Regions from separate parts of the Bacillus sp. FAU20 genome, predicted to be linked through region 3. Evidence: riboswitches for the same ligand, from Rfam matches in the RefSeq annotation. Region 3 holds a riboswitch; each other region holds the start of a gene.
What was found. Region 3 has a riboswitch for S-adenosylmethionine ahead of AC0OM3_RS20860 (methionine ABC transporter ATP-binding protein). Riboswitches for the same ligand answer to the same signal wherever they lie in the genome.
Positions count from the first base shown of each region.

Region 1 (5,458 bases), on a different contig from region 3:
CAAAACCGTATATGCGACAATGACCACTGCTATCTTTCTTTTTTTCAAAGGACACTCTCCTTATTAGCAACAAAAAGAGATACCCGTTCTTTCAGGTACCTCTCTTGACAGTGATTACTTTGCTGCTGGCAATTGTATTGGATCAAATTTATCATACGATGTAAACTTTGCATCCGTAATAATGTGCGCTTTATCCTCACCATTGCTACTCATAACCATATCTATCTTTGCTGATTCATATTTAAATTCTTTTGTAATAATATATTCCCCATCTATTTCTTCTATCTTTGCATTTTGGCCTTGTAGCATTTGTTTCTGCTTTTCATCCATACTAGCTAGCATACTCTCTGTCTCTTGCCCTTTTAATGCAAACTTCAGCTTATAATTATCTCCACTTTTCTCCATCTTCACTTTATTTAAAATTTCCGATGGAATCTCTAAATTATCTACCATTCCTTGAGTCGCGTTCATTCCGTTAGCATTCAATTGTTCCTCTGGTACAGACATAATTTCACCCGTATTAGGATTTTTTAACTGACCAGCAATTTTGCCACCCACATCATAAACAACAACCTCTGTACCAGAAACATTCATTTCAGAACGAGAATTTTTTTTCTTCGGCTCTAGTTGCATTTTAGCCTTTATTACATTCATCTCTGTTCCTTCAGCCTTTATTCCCACATCATATGTCATCGTTACATTTTCTTCGTTTTTAAAAGCTTCATTCGCTTTATTAAAAACATCCTTCGCTGTTAATTCCTTTTCTTTCTGCACAACTTCTTTTTTCGGTTCATCAGTCTTTTTTGTTTTCTCATTACTACACCCTACTCCTAGACCGACTGCAAGTACTAAACTTGAAATTAAAATAAATTTTTTCATAACATCCCCTCCTCCCCAAAAATAATATCATCTCTTTTCCTATGAAATCCATATAATTCTTAATATTCCTCTTTAAATTTATTTTCTATATAGCAACATGTTTGAGAAAAACTTTAAATATGTTGTAAATAATAACAACTCATTTCAGGAGGTCATTATGAAAGCTATTATTTGCACAAAGTATGGACCACCTAATGTTCTCCAGCTTCAAAATGTAGAAAAGCCTAAACCTAAAAAAAATGAAGTATTAGTTAAAATTCACGCAACAAGTGTATCGACTGGAGATTGTAGAATACGTGGCTTTAATAGCCCCCCCTTATTTTGGATTCCTATGTGGATCATATTAGGTTTCAGAAAACCGAGAAAACCTATACTTGGCGTAGAGTTATCCGGTGAAATCGAAGACATTGGAACAGATGTAACACAATTTAAAAAGGGAGATCAAGTTTTTGCATTAACAGAACTAAACCTTGGTGGTTATGCGGAATACACATGCGTGCATGAAAGTGGATTAATAGCATTAAAACCTACCAATGTGACATATGAAGAAGCTGCCGTTATTCCTTTTGGCGGAACTTCAGCATTACACTTCCTTAGAAAAGGACAGATAAAAAAAGGGCAACGAGTACTTATATACGGCGCCTCTGGGTCAGTAGGGACAGCTGCCATACAACTTGCTAAATACTTCGGGGCGACTGTCACAGCCATTTGTAGTAGTTCGAATTTCGATTTAGTAACAACATTAGGGGCAGACAACGTAATTGATTATATGAAAGAAGATTTTACTAAGCAGGGCGAGCACTACGATATTATATTTGATGCAGTTGGAAAATATAAAAAGTCTCTTTGTACAGATGCATTAATGCCTAATGGAAAATATGTATCTGTGAACGGAATGATGGCAAAGGTCAGTAAAGAAGATATGAACCTGCTAAAACAACTAGCTGAAACAGAAAAGCTAAAACCTGTTATTGATAGAACTTACCGATTAGAAGAAATTGCTGAAGCTCATATATATGTAGAAAAAGGACATAAAAAGGGAAACGTTTCGATTACCTTAAAATAAAATATATTCTGAAAATATTATTGACAATTCTTTTTGTACGATTTACTATTAGTACCATATTCAAAACTACATACACATACTCTTATCAAGAGTGGCGGAGGGACTGGCCCGATGATGCCCGGCAACCGAGCTTATGACGTATAAGCTAAGGTGCTAATTCCTGCAAAACGATTTTTCGTTTTGGAAGATAAGAGAGGAATCTATTTCGTCTATTCGGCACCTCTCTTATTTTTGGGAGGTGCTTTTTATTTTGGAACGTATATGAAGGGGGATTTATAGATGAAAAAGGTATTATTAAGCATTGTAAGCGGAGCAGTATTGTTATTAGGCGCATGTAGCGTGAGTTCAAATAAAGAGGTAAAAGCATTAGACGAGAAAAAGATTACTGTCGGTGTAACAGGTGGACCACATGAACAAATTTTTGAAAAGGTAAAAGAAGTTGCAGCAAAAGATGGTCTCGAAATTGATATAAAAGTATTTAATGATTATGTAGCGCCAAACGTATCATTAGATGAAAAAAGCCTTGATGTAAATAGCTACCAAACGAAATCTTATTTAGATGTATTTAAAGCTGAACGCAATATGAAATTAACTGAAGTATTTTCAACAGTAACATTCCCTATGGGCGTATATTCTAAAGATGTAAAAGATGTAAAAGATTTAAAAGAGGGCGACGCAATTGCTGTACCAAATGACCCAACAAATGAACTTCGAGCTTTAAAATTATTTGAAAAAGCAGGGGTTTTAAAAGTTGATCCAAAGGCTACAGAAAAAGCGACTGCAAAAGATGTAATTGAAAATCCAAAAAAATTAAAGATTGTCGAATTAGAGGCATCTCAATTACCAACGCAACTAAGTGAAGTGAAAGCAGCTGCAATTAACACAAACTTTGCATTAGGTGCAAAATTAAGTCCAGCGAAAGATTCTATTTTCCGCGAAGGAAAAGATTCACCATATGTGAACTGGGTTGTTGTTCGTACTGAAAATAAAGATGATGCCGTTGTAAATAAATTAAAGAAAGCTTATCAATCTAAAGAAGTAAAAGAGTTTATCGAGAAAAAATTTGATGGTTCAATTTTACCATCTTGGTAGGAGCTGACGATAATGATTGAATTACAAAACATATCCAAAGTATTTACAACAAAAAAAGGGAATGTTGAGGCTCTTAAGTCTACTTCCCTTAAAGTAGAAAAAGGCGAGGTATTTGGAATCATTGGGTATAGTGGCGCTGGTAAAAGTACATTGATTCGATGTGTAAATTTATTAGAAAAACCAACGACAGGAAATATCATTGTAAACGAACAAGACTTAACAACGTTATCGACAAAAGAACTAGCAAAAGCGAGACAAAAAATCGGAATGATCTTTCAAGGATTCAATTTACTTAAAACTGTTACCGTTTATGAAAATATCGCATTACCGTTACGGCTTGCTGGCATTCCAAAAGCAGAAATTGAAAAAAGAGTAGAAAAGTATTTACGCATTGTCGATCTTTTTAATCGAAAAGATGCGTATCCAAGCGAACTTTCTGGTGGTCAAAAACAGCGTGTTGCAATTGCTCGTGCGCTATCACATGAACCTGAAGTGTTATTAAGTGATGAAGCAACGAGCGCATTAGATCCAGAAACAACCGATTCTATCCTTGATTTGCTATTAAAGATTAACGAAGAAATCGGAATTACGATTTTACTCATTACACATGAAATGAATGTCATCCAGCGTATATGTGACCGCGTTGCTGTTATGGAACATGGATCTGTAGTCGAAAGTGGAACTGTAAAAGATATTTTCACAAACCCACAACATGTAACAACGAAGAAATTTGTAAATAGCGCATTTGCAGCGAAAATTCCAGAAGAGGTACAGAAAGAACTACAACGTACTGGAGAAATTGTAACACTTTCATTTATTGGCACTACTTCAGGGGAACCTGCCTTAGCCGTTGCCACAAAACGTTTCCAAGTGTATCCGAATATTTTATCCGGTAATATTACGCAGTTAAAACATGAAGCATATGGGAAACTAGTCGTTCATATGCAAGGGGAACAAAATGAAATCCACCGTGCTTTATCATTTTTACAAGAGCAAGGAATCATCGTAGAAGGAGGTAGAACAGATTATGGGAAACAAGTCCTTTTTGGATGAATGGGGTAAAGTCATATGGGAAGCCACAATCCAAACCTTTCAAATGACATCTATTTCATTACTCATCTCGATCCTTATTGCACTGCCACTTGGCGTCACACTTGTTTTAACGAGACCTGGTGGGCAGCGTGAAAATAAAATCATCTATCCTATTCTTAATACGGTTATTAATGTTATTCGCTCTCTTCCATTTATCATTCTATTATTCTTTATCTTGCCTTTTACAAAGTTTCTAATGGGAACATCCATTGGCGTGCAAGGTGTTATCGTACCGCTTGTCGTCTTCACAGCCCCTTATATCGCACGTTTAATGGAGACAGCTTTACTAGAAGTCGATCGCGGTGTCATTGAAGCCTACCAAGCGATGGGAGTCTCTACTATAAAAATCATTTGGCACGTCATGGTGAAAGAAGCTCGTCCCTCCCTTGTACTTGGATTAACAATTGCAACAATTGGCTTAATTGGCGCAACAGCAATGGCTGGCCTTGTAGGTGCTGGCGGATTAGGGGATTTAGCATACCGCTTCGGACATTTACGCTACGAGCCTGAAGTAATGTATGCAACGGTCTTTATTTTAATTATCCTCGTTCAAGGATTACAATCTTTAGGGAATGGTGTTGCACGAAGACTGAAGAAAGATTAAAAAAGAAGGTATCTCACCAAGGTGAGATACCTTCTTTTTATCTTTTAAATCCACCTTCTGAATGAATAACTTGCCCAGTAATCCACTCAGCTTCTTCACTTACTAAAAATTTAATGAGTCTAGCTGCATCCCTTGGCTCACCAATTCTGCCAAAAGGAAACATCGGCTTTAACCCTTGTTTTATCTCTTCAGTCATCCATCCTGTATCGGTTGGTCCTGGATTAATTGCATTCACTGTTATTCCTAAATGAGCTACCTCTGCTGACAACGTACTAGTAAGAGCATCAATAGCTCCCTTCGTTGTCGCATAAGCTAGTTCTCCTGCCATAGGACCTTGAAATTGCCCCGAAGTCATATTCACAATTCTACCACCAGATTTCTTATCAAATCCCCGGGAAAATTGACTACTGAGCAATGTAGTCGCACGAATATTCACCATATAATGCCTATCCAATTCTTCAGCAGTCAAATTAAAGAAATCATTATTCGTAGAATACGCTGCATTATTAATTAATATATGAGGGTATCCAATTTGTTCAGTAACTCTATTTATAAGCTCTCTCGGTGCATCATTCTGAGTTAAATCTAACTCCATACTCGATACTCTAACACCTTTTTGTAATAGCTCTTCTTCTAATTGTATTTGTTCATTTTCATCAATGCCCCAAGGCATCTCTTTATCGTAAGCTGTCCAATACGTAAAAAATATATCGTATCCTGATTCA
Region 1 is NZ_JBVYHY010000017.1:142,836-148,293, reverse strand. It holds gene AC0OM3_RS13200 (FAD-binding oxidoreductase) at 1-48, opposite strand, end outside; gene AC0OM3_RS13195 (DUF6612 family protein) at 115-879, opposite strand; gene AC0OM3_RS13190 (NAD(P)-dependent alcohol dehydrogenase) at 1,037-1,945, shown strand; SAM riboswitch class I at 2,025-2,139, shown strand; gene AC0OM3_RS13185 (MetQ/NlpA family ABC transporter substrate-binding protein) at 2,225-3,037, shown strand; gene AC0OM3_RS13180 (methionine ABC transporter ATP-binding protein) at 3,050-4,090, shown strand; gene AC0OM3_RS13175 (methionine ABC transporter permease) at 4,065-4,733, shown strand; gene AC0OM3_RS13170 (SDR family oxidoreductase) at 4,771-5,458, opposite strand, start outside.
Region 1: linked by a shared signal. The riboswitch ahead of AC0OM3_RS13185 (MetQ/NlpA family ABC transporter substrate-binding protein) and the one ahead of AC0OM3_RS20860 (methionine ABC transporter ATP-binding protein) in region 3 are both predicted to bind S-adenosylmethionine.

Region 2 (5,458 bases), on a different contig from region 3:
CAACAAATAATACTTTTGCCCCTTTAACAGTATGGACACGCATCCACTCTGGAAAACGAATATCATAACAAATTGTTCCAGCGCATTCAACATCATCTAGCTTAAATTCGCCCGTACCATTACCAGCTATTAAATATTTATGTTCATCCATAAGCTGAAATAAATGTACTTTACTATATTCATTAACTAGTTCTCCTTCCTTGTTTACAACATACATTGTATTTGTAACACCTTGTTCCGTTTGCTTCGCTATGGAACCACCAACAATATGTACACCATATTGTTTCGACCATTCTTTTAACTTTTCTTTCGTTTCCAATCCATCCCTATCTGCAATTTCAGAAAGTCTTGTTAAATCATATCCTGTTGTCCATAATTCTGGTAAGACGATAACATCTGGCCTTTCCTTCATAGCTTCGCTTATTTTATTTTTAGCATTCTCAATATTTTTTTCTACATCTCCAAAAACAATATCCATTTGAATACATGCGACTTTCATTTTGTCAGCCCCATTCTTATTTTTTCTTTACAAAATACTGGAAAGATTATATCATTTGTCACTAGAATTGTAACAACTTTCAAAAGAGGTGGAAAGTATGAAATTATTTCAACCTTCTGAGATAGTAACATCATTGCCGACACAATTTTTCGCTTCACTTGTTGCAAAAGTTAACAAAGTCGTAGCAGCTGGTCACGATGTTATTAATCTAGGTCAAGGTAATCCAGATCAACCAACACCGCAGCATATCGTAAAAGCTTTACAAGATGCTGCAGAAAAGACCATTCATCATAAATATCCGCCATTTCGCGGACATGAAAGTTTAAAAGAAGCCGTGGCAACATTCTATCAACGTGAATATGATGTAGTAGTAAATCCAAAAACAGAAGTTGCTATTTTGTTTGGGGGAAAGGCTGGATTAGTAGAGTTACCAGTTTGTTTTACAAACCCTGGTGATACTATTCTCGTTCCAGATCCAGGCTATCCAGATTATTTATCAGGAGTTGCTTTAGCAAAAGCACAATTTGAAACAATGCCGCTTATTGCAGAAAATAATTTTTTACCAGATTATACGAAAATCGATGACTCTATTGCCGAGCGTGCAAAATTAATGTTTTTAAACTATCCAAATAATCCGACCGGTGCTACTGCATCAAAAGATTTTTTTGATACAACCATTAACTTTGCTAATGAACATAATATATTAGTTGTTCACGATTTTGCTTACGGCGCTATTGGATTTGATGGTCAAAAGCCCGTGAGTTTCTTACAAGCAGACGGTGCTAAAAATACAGGTATTGAAATTTACACTCTATCGAAAACTTTCAATATGGCTGGATGGCGTATCGCTTTTGCAGTAGGAAATGAAAGTGTCATTGAAACCATTAACTTATTACAAGATCATATGTATGTTAGTATTTTTGGTGCAGTTCAAGATGCTGCCCGCGAAGCACTATTAAGTTCACAGTCTTGCGTAATAGACCTTGTAAATAGTTACGAATCTCGACGAAACGCTCTTATTTCAGCTTGTCACTCAATTGGTTGGAATGTAGACATTCCAACAGGGTCATTCTTTGCATGGCTTCCTGTTCCAAAAGGATATACCTCTGAGCAATTTTCTGATATTTTACTAGAAAAAGCACATGTTGCAGTTGCTCCTGGTGTTGGATTTGGTGAGCATGGCGAAGGGTATGTCCGCGTTGGTCTCTTGCATACAGAAGATAGATTACGAGAAGCCATTAATCGAATTGATAATTTGAATTTTTTCAAAAAGTAATTGACAACATAAAAAATATCTGACAAAATTCAGTTATCTTAAAAATTTAAACATTTCTAAATACTTCTTATCAAGAGCAGGTGGAGGGACGAGCCCGACGAAACCCGGCAACCGATCTACAATTGTAGACACGGTGCTAATTCTCGCAGCATTACGCTGACAGATAAGGAGCTGGTTGTAAAAAAACCTCTCCTTAGCTGAGAGGTTTTTTTATTTAACTAGGAGGTTATAACAATGAGCGGAATTATAGCGACATATTTAATTCATGATGATTCACATCACTTAGAAAAAAAGGCGGAACAAATTGCACTCGGTTTAACAATTGGCTCTTGGACTCATTTGCCACATTTATTGCAAGAACAATTAAAGCAGCATAAAGGCAACGTCATTCATGTTGAGGAATTAGCTGAACATGAACATACCAATTCGTATTTACGTAAAAAAGTAAAACGCGGAATTATTAAAATCGAATATCCGCTATTAAACTTCAGTCCAGATTTACCAGCGATTTTAACGACTACATTTGGAAAGCTATCACTTGATGGCGAAGTAAAATTAATTGACTTAACTTTTTCAGACGAGTTAAAAAAATATTTTCCTGGTCCAAAATTCGGGATAGATGGTATTCGAAATCTTTTACAAGTGCATGATCGTCCCCTTTTAATGAGTATTTTTAAAGGAATGATTGGACGAAACATTGGGTATTTAAAAACACAATTACGCGATCAAGCAATTGGTGGTGTAGATATAGTAAAAGATGATGAAATATTATTTGAAAATGCATTAACACCACTTACGAAACGCATTGTATCCGGAAAAGAAGTTTTACAATCTGTCTACGAAACATACGGACATAAAACGTTATATGCCGTAAATTTAACAGGACGAACTTTTGATTTAAAAGAAAATGCAAAACGTGCAGTAGAAGCTGGAGCTGATATTCTATTATTTAACGCATTTGCTTACGGACTAGATGTACTACAATCACTTGCAGAAGATGATGAAATCCCAGTTCCTATTATGGCACATCCTGCTGTAAGTGGTGCTTATTCAGCATCCAAGTTATATGGAGTTTCATCTCCATTATTACTTGGAAAGCTACTACGTTATGCTGGGGCTGACTTTTCATTATTCCCATCTCCATACGGAAGTGTTGCGCTAGAAAAAGAGGAGGCTCTTGCTATCTCAAAATATTTAACTGAAGACGATGCATTTTTCAAGAAGAGCTTTTCTGTTCCGTCTGCTGGTATTCATCCTGGTTTCGTTCCCTTTATTGTACGAGATTTCGGTAAAGATGTTGTTATTAATGCTGGTGGCGGGATACACGGACATCCAAATGGAGCGCAAGGCGGGGGTAAAGCTTTCCGTACTGCAATTGATGCTACTTTGCAAAATAAACCGCTCCATGAAGTAGACGACATAAATTTGCATAGTGCACTACAAATATGGGGAAATCCCTCTCATGAGGTGAAACTATGAGTATTCAAGTATTTTGTGATTTCGATGGCACGATTACAAATAATGATAACATTATGTCCATTATGGAAAAATTCGCACCACCAGAAGCCGAAGAAGTAAAGAATAAAATTTTATCACAAGAACTATCCATTCAAGAAGGTGTTTCTCAATTATTTCAATTAATACCTACTAATCTGCACGATGATATTATTCAATTTTTAATAGAAACTGCTGAAATCCGTAGTGGTTTTCATGAATTTATACAATTCGTAAAGGAAAATAACATTTCTTTTTACGTGATATCAGGTGGAATGGATTTCTTCGTCTATCCACTCTTACAAGGAATCATTCCAAAAGAGCAAATTTATTGTAATGAAACAGACTTTTCAGCAGAGTTTATTACAGTTAAATGGCCTCATTCTTGTGATGATCATTGCCAAAATCATTGCGGATTATGTAAATCATCATTAATCCGTAAATTAAGTGATACAAATGACTTTCATATTGTAATTGGAGATTCTATTACTGATTTACAAGCCGCGAAACAAGCGGATAAAGTATTCGCTCGCGATTTTCTTATTACAAAGTGTGAAGAAAATCATATTGCTTATACACCGTTTGAAACATTTCAAGATGTGCAAGCTGAATTAAAACTTTTGTTGGAGGTGAAATTATGAAACAACTTTTTCGTCAATGGTATGACTTGAGCGAGATAAAAAAAGAATTAACAACACGAAATTGGTTCCCGGCAACAAGTGGTAATATTTCTATAAAGGTTAGTCATGAACCACTTACTTTTCTTATTACAGCAAGCGGTAAAGATAAAACAAAAACCACTCCAGATGATTTTCTATTAGTAGATCATGTAGGAGTTCCCGTTTTAGAGACTGAATTACGCCCTTCAGCAGAAACAATATTGCATACACACATTTATAACAATACGAATGCCGGGTGTGTACTTCATGTTCATACAACTGATAATAATGTCATCACAAATTTATATAGTGATGCAGTCACACTTCAAAATCAAGAAATTATTAAAGCTCTCGATATTTGGGAAGAAGGTGCAACAATTCAAATTCCTATTATTGAAAACCATGCCCATATCCCAACACTTGGAGAAAACTTCCGAAAGCATATACAAGGAGATTCGGGAGCAATATTGATTCGTAACCACGGTATTACCGTATGGGGCCGAGATAGCTTTGATGCAAAGAAGAGATTAGAAGCTTATGAGTTTCTATTCCAATTTCATATAAAACTATTATCAATTCAAGGAGGCGTTTCTAATGGCGCAAATTCGTATTCATGAAGTAAATACTCGCATTGAAAATGAAGTGGAAGTATCTAAATTTCTACAAAAGGAAGGCGTTTTATATGAGAAATGGAATATTTCTAAACTTCCTACTCATTTAAATGAAAATTATTCTTTAACAGATGAAAACAAAGCTGAAATATTAGCTGTGTTTTCAAAAGAAATTGCTGATGTTTCAGCACGCCGAGGTTATAAAGCGCATGATGTAATTTCACTTTCAAATAGCACACCTAACCTTGACGAACTATTAATTAATTTTCAAAAAGAACACCATCATACTGATGATGAAGTTCGCTTTATTGTTAGTGGTCATGGCATCTTTGCCATTGAAGGAAAAGACGGAACATTCTTTGACGTTGAACTTGAGCCAGGTGATCTCATATCTGTTCCTGAAAATGCAAGACATTATTTTACTTTGCAAGATGATCGCCAAGTTGTAGCTATTCGTATTTTTGTTACAACTGAAGGCTGGGTTCCAATCTATTAAGGTAGTTAGTTGAATAAAAGGACTTGGATCCCCTTTTCCAAACTTTTATTCACTCTACATATATACATCCTCCTATGGAACAGGCTTATTTCATTTTGAAATAAGCCTGATTTTTTATTTACTTGAAAGTACCATTTCATCACAAATTTAACACCTTGATTTTTTCAAGTGCATTTTTTGAACATTTATTGAATTTTTTCTGAAAATTCTGTTTTATATGTGATATACTACAATTAACTAAGAAGGAAAAGAATATCGCAAACAGAGGGGGATAATCATGAGCTTACTTATCGCACTTATACTTGGAGTTACATGTGGAGCATTTCCTGTTATTTTAGGAGCTATTATGGAAGAGTTAGAAATTGGTGTTTTAGGATTTGTCGCATCTTGTGTAAGCGCTTTATTATTTGGTTTATTCGGCGC
Region 2 is NZ_JBVYHY010000003.1:593,808-599,265, reverse strand. It holds gene AC0OM3_RS03490 (carbon-nitrogen family hydrolase) at 1-499, opposite strand, end outside; gene AC0OM3_RS03485 (pyridoxal phosphate-dependent aminotransferase) at 597-1,775, shown strand; SAM riboswitch class I at 1,840-1,945, shown strand; gene mtnW (2,3-diketo-5-methylthiopentyl-1-phosphate enolase) at 2,010-3,254, shown strand; gene AC0OM3_RS03475 (2-hydroxy-3-keto-5-methylthiopentenyl-1-phosphate phosphatase) at 3,251-3,910, shown strand; gene AC0OM3_RS03470 (methylthioribulose 1-phosphate dehydratase) at 3,907-4,545, shown strand; gene AC0OM3_RS03465 (1,2-dihydroxy-3-keto-5-methylthiopentene dioxygenase) at 4,523-5,035, shown strand; gene AC0OM3_RS03460 (hypothetical protein) at 5,313-5,458, shown strand, end outside.
Region 2: linked by a shared signal. The riboswitch ahead of mtnW (2,3-diketo-5-methylthiopentyl-1-phosphate enolase) and the one ahead of AC0OM3_RS20860 (methionine ABC transporter ATP-binding protein) in region 3 are both predicted to bind S-adenosylmethionine.

Region 3 (5,458 bases):
AGTTATGTAGTTATAAAAAAGGCTGGCATACACCAGCCTTTTCAGCAATTATTCTTTTACAGGAACAACTGCCCCTTTATATTCTTTATTAATAAAGTCTTCGATTTCTTTAGAATGCAATACTTCTACAAGCTCTTTAATCTCTTTTTTATCTTTATCACCTTTACGAACCACTAATACGTTTGCGTACGGTGAATCATCACCTTCAATTGCAATTGCATCTTTTTCTGGATTTAACTTTGCATCAATTGCATAGTTCGAGTTAATTAAAACAGCGTCGCCTTCTTTATTGTTATACACTTGTGGTAACAAACCTGGCTCAATGTCCGTTTTAAACTTTAAGTTTTTCGGGTTATCTGCAATATCTTTTGGAGTTGCACTAACTGGATCTACTCCGTCTTTAATTTTTAAAATGCCTTCTTTTTGTAAAATTGCTAAACCACGTCCATGGTCAGTAACGGAATTACTCATAATGATTGTCGCTCCGTCTGGAAGTTCTTTTAAGCTCTTATATTTTTGAGAATATACACCGATTGGTTCTAAATGAATTTTTCCTGCTATTTCAAAATCATATTTTTTATCTTTAATTTCTTTCTCTAAATACGGAATGTGCTGGAAGTAGTTTGCATCTAAATCCTTATCCGCTAACGATTTATTTGGCAACACGTAATCTTGGAACTTTTTGACTTCTAATTCAATTCCTTTTTTCTCAAGTAACGGTTTTGCTTTTTCTAAAATTTCAGCATGCGGTACGTTAGAAGCACCCACAACAAGTTTCTTTTCATCTTTATCTTTCCCACCACAAGCAGCTAACCCAAAAATTGAAGTTGAAATAAGTGCCGTAAGTAATAATTTTTTCATTTGAAACATCCTCCCGTTTTTTATTACCGTTTATCTATTCGAGTCGTTAAACTATCACCAATCCACTGAATTAAAAATACAACTAGTAATACACAAATTGTCGCAACGATTGTTACATCGTTATTCCCTCTTTGGAATCCTTCTAAGTAAGCAAGTGTTCCAAGGCCACCAGCACCAACAACTCCCGCCATTGCTGTATAGCCTACTAAAGCAATTGTCGTAACAGTAATACCAGATACTAATGCTGGTAACGATTCTGGAATTAACACTTTCAAAATAATTGTGCTTGTTTTCGCTCCCATTGCTTTTGAAGCTTCAATTACACCTTTATCAATTTCGCGAAGTGCGATTTCAACCATTCTCGCGTAGAATGGTGCCGCTCCAATAATTAAAGCTGGCAATGCTGCACTTGCTCCAAGAATTGTTCCAAGAAGAATCTTTGTGAATGGGATTAATAAAATAATTAAAATGATGAATGGTATAGAACGGAATATATTTACGAATGCTCCAATCACCGTATTAATTGATTTGTTTTCCCATAAATTATCTTTCGCTGTCATGAAGAGTAACAATCCTAAAATTAGTCCTAAAACAAATGTCGCAAGAGCTGCGATTGCCGTCATATATAACGTTTCACCAGTTGCTTCTAACATTTGATTCCAATCAACATTTGCGAGTAACTTATCCATGTGCAATCACCTCCAGCTCTACTTGATCTTGATGAATTCCTTCTATTGCTTGCTGGATCGCTATTTCCTCACCATTTAAATGAACAACTAAACTACCGTAAGAACCGTTATTCGTTTGTGCGATATTCCCTTGCAAAATGCTAACTTCTATATCACTGCGTTGCATTAATCGTTGAAGCACTGGTCTTTCTACAGCCTCACCGATAAATTGCAAACGAATTACTTTTCCATCTGGATATTTTTCAATTAAACTTTCAATCGTTTCATTTGTATCTTCAGAATCTGTTAACTGCTGTACAAATCGTTTCGTAATATCTTGCTTCGGATTACGGAATACATCAAGTACTGGACCTGTTTCTACAATCTTTCCTCTCTCCATTACCGCCACTCGGTTACATATCTTTCGAATCACGTGCATCTCATGTGTAATGAGTACAATTGTTAAACCAAGGCGCTTATTAATGTCTAATAGTAAATCCAAAATTTGATCTGTCGTTTCTGGATCAAGAGCTGACGTTGCTTCATCACATAAAAGCACTTGTGGATTGTTAGCTAAAGCTCTTGCAATCCCGACGCGTTGCTTTTGTCCTCCGCTTAGCTGAGATGGGTACGCGTCTCCTCTCCCTTCTAATCCAACAAGATGAATTAATTCATCAACACGTTTTCTTCTCTTCGCTTTATCAACACCTGCAATTTCAAGTGGAAACTCTATATTTTCACGTACAGTTCGTGACCAAAGTAAGTTAAAGTGCTGAAAAATCATTCCGATTTCTTGCCTTGCCTTACGAAGTTCACTTCCTGTAATTGCTGATATAACACGATTGGCAATTGTAATTTGGCCAGAAGTCGGTTTCTCTAACTGATTAAACAATCTAATTAAAGAACTTTTTCCAGCGCCGCTATATCCGATAACACCAAATATTTCGCCTTTTTCTATTTTTAAATTGGCGTTATCTACAGCAGTGACATCACCGCTTTTCGCCTTATATATTTTCTTTACATTCTCTAATAGAATCATGATGTTCACCCCTTTTTTAAATAAAAAGCGCAAGCGACTGTTCTAGCCGCTGAAGCTAGATTTCATAAAGATTTTGGATTGACTCCGCAATTTTTTATGTTTAATGCGCGTAGTCCACCGTTATCACTATCTTTATTATTTGAATGTCCTCCACATTCAAACAATAAAAAAACCTTTCTGCTTTAGAGAAGCAGAAAGGTTTATGTGCGTATATAACAACATTATCCCTCTCTCTCATCTCTCAAAGCATTTGCTTTGCAGGAATTGGCACCATTTCAACATAAGTTGACGGTTGCCGGGCTTCACAGGGCACAGTCCCTCCACCTCTCTTGATAAGAGAAATCAGATTCAATTTTCGTCTGATTTGTAATTTATGAAATTGTCTATATTTTATGAATTGAATTGTATCAATATCTAAACACCATGTCAACAGAAATTTTCGTAAAAAATGAACCTTCAGAATTTTAAGCACCTACTGACATCGGTTTACATATATGAAACATCGATTCGACTAATAGCATCGTTCGATACGTTCCCGAATATTGTACACGTCCATCGTTCATTAACATTTGCAATCGTACATTGCCGTTTACCAATTGTTTTACATCTTCTTCATCTACACAAACAATTTGCTCCGTCCCTATTTCCTCATGTAGCAGTTCTATATAATCTCTTGAAATTTGTAACGAACAACTTTCATCTCCAAAGCGGAAATTAACAGTTTTTTCTTCTTTTCTTAAAAGCGGCTCTAAATGATATTGACCATTAGCGTAATTTACAAATGATTGAAGCAAAGAATATAATTTCACCTTAAATCACATCCTTCATATCACTTTCTATTACATACCATTCCCTCTCACTAAAGAGCAATCCTGTTATTTTCGCTCGACAAATACTGTATCCACCCTGCATCTCGACATATTTCCCAAGAAATATGTCGAGGCGGCAAAAATTTTGCCGCCTACTTTAATTCCGTATATAAATATTCAACCGAATGAAATGCGTATATCTTCTTCATCAGTGTCCCATTTTCAAAAACAAGTAAACAAGGTACACTTTCAATCCCATACTCTTTCGCTAAATGCGGAGCATAATTTAAATCTAACATCCCAATTTTGAGGCCTTCAATTGTCATCTCAACGACTGTTAACATCTTTTTTGCTAATTGGCATGTTCCACACATTGGAGTATATACATATAATACTGTTTTTTCTTCGTTCTCTATTAGGGCTGTAGCTTCGGCTCCTGTCCAATCAATCACTTCTATCATTCCTTACCGTAAATATTCTGTATAAACGTCAATGTCGGCTCCCCATAATACATTTGCTAAGTGTGTAGATGGCGCAGTTGCCACTTCTCGGTACGAGCGATCAATATAGATATGCTCGGCTTGCGGAAATTCTTTTCGAAATTGTTTCCTTAACTTTTCTCCAGCATCATCAGCATCCACTAGCACATACACTTCCTTATCAAAAAACTGATCAACGAGCTCATCCATTTTCGACAAACCAATTGTACCATTTGTACAAACAATTTCCACCGGTTCACGAATAATAGATTCAATCTTTCTTCTATCTGATGTACCTTCTACAATAATGACTTTTTCTACATAAATCATATGTCATCACCCGATCACCATATACTATATAACCTTGAACTTAGTATATAGTATATTCGTTATTTTCATGTTGTTTCCTGTTTATTTTTGCAAAAGAAAAGCGTAAGCGGCTCGTTCAGATTGTGAAGACTTATGAAACCTTACCACAAAACAGTTTTTCTCATAATAGCTTATTTATTTACATATAACTTGACTTTCATTATTTCACACAAAATAAAAAAAGACAGCACAAAGGCTGTCCTTTAGTCGACTAAATTAGTCTTGATTTGTCATTTCTGCATATTTTTCTGCAGTTAATAACTTCTCAACTTGGCTTGCATCAGAAAGTTCAACTTTAACCATCCATGCACCCTCGTATGGAGATTCGTTAACAAGTTCTGGTTGGTCACTTAATTCTTCGTTTACTGCTACAACTTTACCGCTTACAGGTGCGTATAACTCAGAAACTGTTTTAACAGATTCTACGCTTCCGAATGGCTCGTCAGCTTCGATTGTTGCACCTACTTCAGGAAGTTCAACGAATACGATATCGCCTAGCTCACCTTGTGCAAAGTGAGTGATACCGATAACAACTTCATTACCTTCAGTTTTTACCCATTCGTGTTCTTCAGAGTAACGTAAATTATTTGGAATGCTCATGACTGTACCTCCAGTGAATGTATTAATTATGTAAAAATACCTTATTGGTACTTTTTCCACACACTTTCAAACTGCTCTTCGTTAAAACCAAGTGTTACATTCGTTCCATCTGTTACAATTGGACGTTTAATCAACATGCCATCAGATGCTAAAAGCTCGTACATTTCGTCTTCGCTTGCATCTTTCAACTTATCTTTCAGACCAAGTTCACGGTAACGCATTCCACTTGTATTAAAGAATTTTTTTAAGGGTAATTCACTTTTTTCATGTAAATTACGTAAATCTTCTTTTGATGGTGGATTTTCAACAATATGAATCATCTCATATGCTACATCGTTTGCCTCAAACCATTTCTTTGCCTTTTGACATGTGCCACACTTTGGATATGAATAAAATGTTACTGTCATAAATTCACCTACTTTTTTACTAACCTTTACCTTTATCATATAGAAAACGTTTTATTATTTCAAACCATTATTCGCTAAACTTTTACTTATTTCGTGATAATTTTTAATAATCCTGCGAATTTTTCTTATTTTTCCGCCATTTGTTAAGAAAAAAATAAATATATAAATTTTTTTAGATTCTGCACCAAACATATATCTTAAACAAGCGTTTGATTAATTCCCCATT
Region 3 is NZ_JBVYHY010000024.1:97,355-102,812, reverse strand. It holds gene metQ (methionine ABC transporter substrate-binding lipoprotein MetQ) at 49-861, opposite strand; gene AC0OM3_RS20865 (methionine ABC transporter permease) at 885-1,550, opposite strand; gene AC0OM3_RS20860 (methionine ABC transporter ATP-binding protein) at 1,543-2,568, opposite strand; SAM riboswitch class I at 2,800-2,907, opposite strand; gene AC0OM3_RS20855 (hypothetical protein) at 3,033-3,377, opposite strand; gene AC0OM3_RS20850 (thioredoxin family protein) at 3,530-3,838, opposite strand; gene AC0OM3_RS20845 (toprim domain-containing protein) at 3,842-4,186, opposite strand; gene gcvH (glycine cleavage system protein GcvH) at 4,442-4,825, opposite strand; gene AC0OM3_RS20835 (arsenate reductase family protein) at 4,867-5,232, opposite strand.